Regions from separate parts of the Streptomyces sp. WMMB303 genome, predicted to be linked through region 3. Evidence: riboswitches for the same ligand, from Rfam matches in the RefSeq annotation. Region 3 holds a riboswitch; each other region holds the start of a gene.

The links. A riboswitch is a leader RNA that binds a small molecule or an ion and turns the genes downstream of it on or off. The one in region 3 is predicted to bind cyclic di-AMP.
Positions count from the first base shown of each region.
Region 1: it holds a riboswitch for cyclic di-AMP, as region 3 does, so the genes downstream of both, P2424_RS22060 (M23 family metallopeptidase) here and P2424_RS14490 (peptidoglycan DD-metalloendopeptidase family protein) in region 3, are expected to answer to the same signal.
Region 2: it holds a riboswitch for cyclic di-AMP, as region 3 does, so the genes downstream of both, P2424_RS16670 (LysM peptidoglycan-binding domain-containing protein) here and P2424_RS14490 (peptidoglycan DD-metalloendopeptidase family protein) in region 3, are expected to answer to the same signal.

Region 1 is NZ_JARKIN010000001.1:5,001,104-5,003,355, forward strand. Features, by position in the region: gene P2424_RS22055 (HPr family phosphocarrier protein) at 1-282, shown strand; gene P2424_RS22060 (M23 family metallopeptidase) at 406-1,227, opposite strand; cyclic di-AMP (ydaO/yuaA leader) riboswitch at 1,242-1,397, opposite strand; gene P2424_RS22065 (pitrilysin family protein) at 1,613-2,252, opposite strand, start outside.
Region 2 is NZ_JARKIN010000001.1:3,746,208-3,748,459, reverse strand. Features, by position in the region: gene P2424_RS16670 (LysM peptidoglycan-binding domain-containing protein) at 186-953, opposite strand; cyclic di-AMP (ydaO/yuaA leader) riboswitch at 958-1,134, opposite strand; gene P2424_RS16665 (helix-turn-helix domain-containing protein) at 1,664-2,252, opposite strand, start outside.
Region 3 is NZ_JARKIN010000001.1:3,253,426-3,255,677, reverse strand. Features, by position in the region: gene P2424_RS14495 (PP2C family protein-serine/threonine phosphatase) at 1-446, shown strand, start outside; cyclic di-AMP (ydaO/yuaA leader) riboswitch at 634-838, shown strand; gene P2424_RS14490 (peptidoglycan DD-metalloendopeptidase family protein) at 850-2,100, shown strand.

The DNA of each region.
Region 1 (2,252 bases), 1.7 Mb from region 3:
ATGGTTGAGCGCCGCGTCACCGTCGGCTGGGCCGAGGGGCTGCACGCCCGCCCCGCCTCCATCTTCGTCCGCGCCGCGTCGGCGACCGGAGTGCCGGTCACCGTCCGGAAGGCCGAGGGCACTCCCGTCAACGCGGCCTCGATGCTCGGCGTACTCGGCCTCGGCGCCGAGGGCGGCGAGGAGATCGTCCTGGCCTCCGAGGCGGACGGCGCGGAGGCGGCTCTGGACAGGCTGGCCAAGCTGGTCGCGGACGGGCTGGAGGAGCTTCCGGAGACGGTCTGAGCAGCTGGCCGGCCCCGGCCCCCCGCGGCCGCCGAAGCGGGCGGCACCGCAGGCCGCATGCGGCAAGCCCCCGGTCCGGTCACCGGGGGCTTGCCGCATGCGGTGCTGAGAGGGACTTCGGCCTCAGACCTTCACACCGTGCTTGCGCAGGTAGGCGACCGGGTCGATGTCCGAACCATAGTCGGGACCGGTGCGGGCCTCGAAGTGCAGATGGGGGCCGGAGGAGTTGCCGGTCGAGCCGGAGAGCCCGATCTGCTGACCCGAGGTGACCTGCTGGCCGACCGAGACGCCGATCGAGTTGAGGTGGCCGTACTGGGTGTACGTGCCGTCCTTGTGCTTGATCACGATGTTGTTGCCGTAGGCACCGCCGTTCCCGGCCTCCACGACCTCACCGGCGGCCACCGAGTGGACCGGGGTGTTCATCCCCGCGTGGAAGTCGATCCCGGTGTGGCTGCCGGACGACCACATGCCGCCGCCCTGCTGGTAACCGGTCGAGACATAGGAGCCCTCGACGGGCAGCACATAGGCGTTGAGCTTCGCACGCTCGGCCTCCCGCGCCGCCTTGCGCTTGGCCTCGCGCTCCTTCTCCGCTTTCTCGGCCGCCGCCTTGCGCCGGGCCTCGTCGGCCTTCCGCTTGGCCTCCGCCTTCGCCTCGGCGGCCGCCTCCTTGGCCTCGGACTCGGCCTTGGCCTGCTCGGCCCGGAGGGCCTGCGCGGACGCCTGCTCGTCCAGCGTCTTCGAGATCGGGCCGCCGACGGCCTCGCTCACCTCGGCGTTCTGCTGGAGCGGCGCGGTGTTCTGCCCGCCGCTCGCGGCGAAGGCGGGGGAGGCGATGGACCCGACGACGCCCACGGTGGCGAGGCCGGCTATACCGGCCGCCCCGCCCGCGGTCCTGCGGGCCTTGCTCGGACGCCTGTGCTTGCCGGTGGCACGGGTGAACGCCATAGGGAGGCGTACTCCTTTCCTTCCTTCTCGCCTACCGGGTTAGCTGACGGGTTCGGAGCAGGAAGGTCTCCTACGGACCGCCTCTTGCGAGGCCGTCCGATTCACCCCAATGGGACGTGGGTCCCCGGTCCCCCTCGGCCGCTGCCTCGGGGATTCGGCGATCGCGGTCCGTCGGCCGCGGGTGCGGTCACTTCTGACGGACAGCGGCAACGACGCTAATCGGGGCCAACTCCGAGCGGCAAACGAATCCCTGGCTTTGTCACGTACGCCACACTCCAACTCACCAGCAACCGCAACGAAAGCGGACATCACAAAGGGCCCGGAAGGAGCAATTCCTCCTCCCGGGCCCCACTTCCGCCCCCCGACCGACGCCCGTCGGCCGGGCTCAGCCGCCGGTGACCACCTTGACTTCGCCGATGCCCAACTCCCGGACCGGATCGGCGATCTGGGAAGCGTCACCGACGAGCACCGTCACCAGCCGGTCGGCCGGCAGCGCGCTGACGGCCGCCGCCGTGGCCTCCACCGTGCCTGTCTCGGCCAGTTGGGCGTAGAGCCGGCCCTGGTAGTCGTCGGGCAGGTGCTCCTCGACCTGATCGGCCAGCGTCTCCGCGACGGCCTGGGCCGTCTCGTAGCGCAGCGGAGCGACCCCCACCAGGTTCCGCACGGCCACGTCCCGCTCCTCGTCGGTCAGCCCCTCCGCTGCCAGCGTCCGCAGCACCTGCCACAGATCGGCCAGCGCGGGACCGGTCACGTCCGTGGCCACCGAGCCGCTGATGGCCAGCAGCGCGGCCCCGCTGCCGTCCTCAGCCGAACGCAGCACATGCCCGAACGCGCGGACCCCGTAGGTGTAGCCCTTCTCCTCGCGCAGCACCCGGTCCAGCCGCGAGGTGAGGGTGCCGCCCAGGCAGTAGACGCCCAGCAGCTGCGCGGGCCACACCCGGTCGTGCCGGTCCGCCCCGACCCGTCCGATCAGCAACTGCGTCTGCACCGCACCGGGCCGGTCCACGATGACGACCCGGCCGGTG
Region 2 (2,252 bases), 490 kb from region 3:
AAGCGGTGTTCGGGTGAACGCCGGCCGCGGCGCGGCGGGCGTCGGACGGAGGGTGCACGCTCCGGTGCGTACGGCGACCGGGGCGGGGGAGGGCGCCCCCTGGTGGCCCGCCGGCCGGTGGTGCCGAGACGGCGACTGCCCGCCACCGCGAGGGTGGCGGGCAGTCGCCGCATGGGTGCTTCGGCTCAGTAGGGGCCGTTCACGTTGTCGATCGAGCCGTAGCGGTCGGCGGCGTAGTTGCAGGCCGCGACGATGTTGGCGACCGGGTCCCGCTGGTCGTAGGCGGTGCCCTCGACGTGGAAGGCGTCGAAGGTCGGCTTGATGACCTGGAGCAGGCCGATGGAGGGCGTGCCGTTCTGGGCGTTGATGTCCCAGTTGTTGATGGCGTTGGGGTCGCCACCGGACTCCCGGATGATGTTGCGGTGGATGCCCTCGTAGGTGCCGGGAATGCCGTGCTGCTTCATGATGGTCAGCGCCTCGTTGATCCAGCCGTCCAGATTGGTGGACTGGGTCTTGTGCACGCCGCCGGTGCGCTCGGCCGAGCTGCGGTCGGCGCGCTCGGGCGTGGCGTCGCTGTTCTCAGCAGGCTTCGAGGCGGCGTCCAGCGTCAGCTTCTGACCGGGCAGGATCAGGTCCGGGTCGCCGCCGACGGTCTTCTTGTTGGCCTCGTAGAGGGTGTTCCAGCCGCCCTCGATGTCGTGGTCCAGGGCGATCCGGTACAGGGTGTCGCCGCTGACGACGGTGTAGGAGCTGGGCTCCTGCTCGGTCTTCACCTGCGCGGCGGCGCCGGACCGTGCGGACTGCGTCTGCTCCTGCACCTGCGCCGGGGCGGCGTGCGCGCTGCCCGCGGCCAGCAGGGGAGCGGCGATGCCCGCACCGCCGGCGGCGAGGGCGATCGAGAGCCGGAGGCGGCGGGCGCGGAACGGATGACGGGCGTGAAGGCCACGAGACATGGGGGTGTCCTCTCCTAGCGCCTGCGAGGTGAGCTGTCGGATTCGGGCTGGAGTTGCCCGGCCATATCCGCTGTGCCGAGGCACAGCGGCCATGACTTCACCCCTAGCCGGGCCGCGAAGTGCGGCTCGGCACATAAGTGGGTCCCCCGCTCCTGCCGCGCGGTACTGGTGCGAATTTCCTAGCCGGGCGGCAGGATTCGGCGCCCCGGCAGCGGAACTCCGGCCGTTCATGGAGGCCGGAGCCAGGACACAGAAACACAATGGATTGCCCGGATCAAGGCGCGTGATTCCCGAACGGGGCAGCCGCTGGAAATGATCTAGCAATTCTTCAACGCTATGCTGTGGATCATTTTCTGTGCGTGAAAAGCCGAACCTTCCGGTCCTTCGAAAGGCTCTTATGGAAAGGCTTCCTGATGAGCTGTCAGAAGATCTTGCTGATTTCCGGGTCCGGCTGGTGTGTTTCCCGACACAGCGTACGACCGGGAAGGGCAAGTCCTGTATATCCGGACATTGCCGGTGAATACCGCAGAATGCAGCCGGTTGCCGGATCCCGTGGGGGGTCGGAGGCACCGCACGGAGCAATTCTACTAAGCGCGATCGTATATCGGCGTGCGGGGGTGCGGGGGTGGTCCGGAGCGGCCGGGGCGCGGCCGGGTGGTGGGCGCCCGGCCGCGCGCACCGGAAGCGTTCGCGATGTCGCGGCGGTGGTGTCAGTCCTGGGGGCCGTCGAGCGGGACCCCGAACCAGCGCACGGCGATGGGCCGGGTGCCCGGTCCGGCTTCGGTGCGGTCGCGCCGGAAGCGTCGCAGCAGCTCCAGGTAGGCGTCGTGGAACTCCCGCAGTTCCTCCTGTGTGAGGTGGAGGGTGCTGCGGGAGCCGGACACCCACTCGTCGTCCTCGGCCGGACGGTCCGCGTGGCGCCGGACCAGTTCGATGTCCTCCTGCAGGTGCGCCCGGTCCAGTTCCTCGGCCATGGCGCGCTCCGCGCCCGGCAGGCCCGCCCGGGAGGGGCGCCGCACGTCCGTGCCGCGCACGCCGCGCCACCAGCGTTCGCGTCCGTTCGCGTCGTGGTCGGGGTCGTCCTCGACGAGGCCGGCCCGGGCCAGCCGGCGCAGGTGGTAGCTGAGCGTCCCGGTGTTCTCGCCGAGAGCCGAGGCGAGTGCGGTGGCGGTCGCCGGGCCCGCGGCGGCCAGTCTGCGCAGGATCTTCAGGCGCAGCGGATGCGCCAGTGCTTTCAGGGTCGCGGGGTCGCTGACGGTGTGCTGCCCCTGGTGGGAAGCGGTGCGGTCCTGGTGCGAC
Region 3 (2,252 bases):
GTGCAGCGGGTGGTGGCCAAGGCAGCGCGGCCGCGGAGGAGAGAGCCGCAGAGGAGCAGGTCGTCCTGCGCGTCCTCAACCGTGGCCACCCCGCTCCGGTGCTGCTGCACCGCGGCCGGGCCGCCCTGCTGGAGCCCACCATCCCCGCACTCCCGCTCGGCATGACGGACCTGGCCGTATCGCCTCAGCAGGTGGACGAGTTCGTCTTCCCGCCCGGCGCCCAGCTCCTCCTCTACACCGACGGCCTGTCCGAGGCCCGCAACCCGGAGGGCGACTTCTACCAGCCGGCCGAGCGCCTCTCCCGCGCCTCCTTCGCCGATCCGGAGAAGCTGCTGGCGGCGGTCCTCGTCGATGTCGCGGCCCACACCGGTGGCCGGTCAGCGGACGACATGGCCCTGCTCGCCGTCGCCCGCGACACCCCGGGCGACACATCGCGCGACGCCTGAGCCCGGTGCGCCGGCCGGCGCGCCCCCACCGCAGGACGCCGCGCGGGCCGGGCAGGCACGGAGGGGGCCGGTGGAGACCGAGGCGGGACTCACGTCAATTACGGGGAACGGCTTGGAATCCCGGGCGCAGTTCTATTAACGTCCGATAACGCAGCACGGTCGTCACTGCCGTCACGGAAGACGGCACCGTGCGCCGTCGCCGAATCCCGCACGCGGTGCAACAGCAGCACCCGATCGGCCGCACAGCACCGTGGGAACCGGGGAACCACCCCTCCTCGTCAGCCGGACGAGGGGGACGGGGTGAATCGGACGCCCTTGCGAGAGGACGCCCGTAGGAGACCTTCCTGCTCCGAACCCGTCAGCTAACCCGGTAGGCGAGAAGGAAGGAAAGGAGAGCGCCCCCGTGGCCTCCAGATCCCAGGGCTTCGTCGGCCATGCGTCCCAGACGGACGCGTACGCCCCACCCACCGACCCGGCCGGCCACGCAGGCCCGGCAGCGCCCTACGGCCAGGCCGCGCCCCGCGGCCCCGTCCCGGGACCGTCCACATACGGCGACTCCGCCGGCCCGGGCCCCGGCCCCATGCCGCCGCACAAGGACGCGAGTGAAGCCGGTGACGAGCCGTGGGAGGACTGGAACCCTTCCGAGGACTCCGCGATTCCGGTACGGGGCCGGCACCGGGTCGCCAAGCAGCGCGCCGGAGGCGTGGCGCGGGGCGGCACCGTCCTGGGGGTCGGCATGATCGCAGCCGTCGGCGCCGGCGGTATGGCGACCGCCCAGGACCGGGACCCCGGCACGATATCCGTACCCGACGTGGACACCGCCGCCGACGCGCTCCGGAGCATCCCCGACCGGCTGCCCGACGCCGAGGACCTGCCCGGCATCGGCGGCCTGCTCTCCGAGGACGCCGACGGTGCGACGGGCTCCGGCAGCGCCGGGGACGCGCAAGCCGCTCCCCTCACCCAGGCCGGGCTCTCCGACGAAGACAGGGCGGCGGGCCGCACCGACGCGGGCGAGGCCCTGCGGGCCCGCATCCTCGAACAGGCCGAACGCCACCGCTCCGCGGCGGACGAGGAAGCCCGCGAGAAGGCGGCCCGGCAGGCCGCGAGCGCGGCCGCGGCGGAGGCCGCGGAACGGGCCGCCGCTGCCGAAGAGGCGAAGCAGGAGCGGGCGCGCGAGGCCGCCGCCGAGCAGGAGCGCAAGGCGGAAGCCGAGCGGAAGCGCAAGGCCGAAGCGGCCCGCCGCGCCGAACTCGCCCGCAGCTACACGGCACCGCTGGCCTCCTTCCAGCTCAGCGCCGGATTCGGCCAGGCGGGCGGCATGTGGCAGAGCGACCACACCGGACAGGACTTCGCCGCCCCCAACGGCACGCCCGTCAAGGCCGTCCACAGCGGAACGGTCAAGGAGGCCGGCTGGGCCGGTTCGTACGGCTACCGCGTCGTGCTGCGGCTGGAGGACGGTACCGAACTCTGGTTCTGCCACCTCTCGTCCATGACCAGATCGGCCGGCGACAAGGTCGGCACCGGCGATGTGATCGGGCGGGTCGGCTCCACCGGCAACTCCACGGGCCCCCACCTGCACGTCGAGGTCCGCCCGCACGGCGGCGACCCGGTGGACCCGCTGCCGTGGCTCCGCGACAAGGGCGTCAAGGTCTGAGCGCCGACAAGCACGTCAAGGTCCGAGCACGGACAAGGGACTCAGGGGTCTGAGCACGGACACGGGAGTCACAGCTGACCGCACCGCACGCGTGCCCCCGACACGGACCGGCATCGGGGCGCGACGTCCGGGCCGCCCGGTGTGCGCGCCTG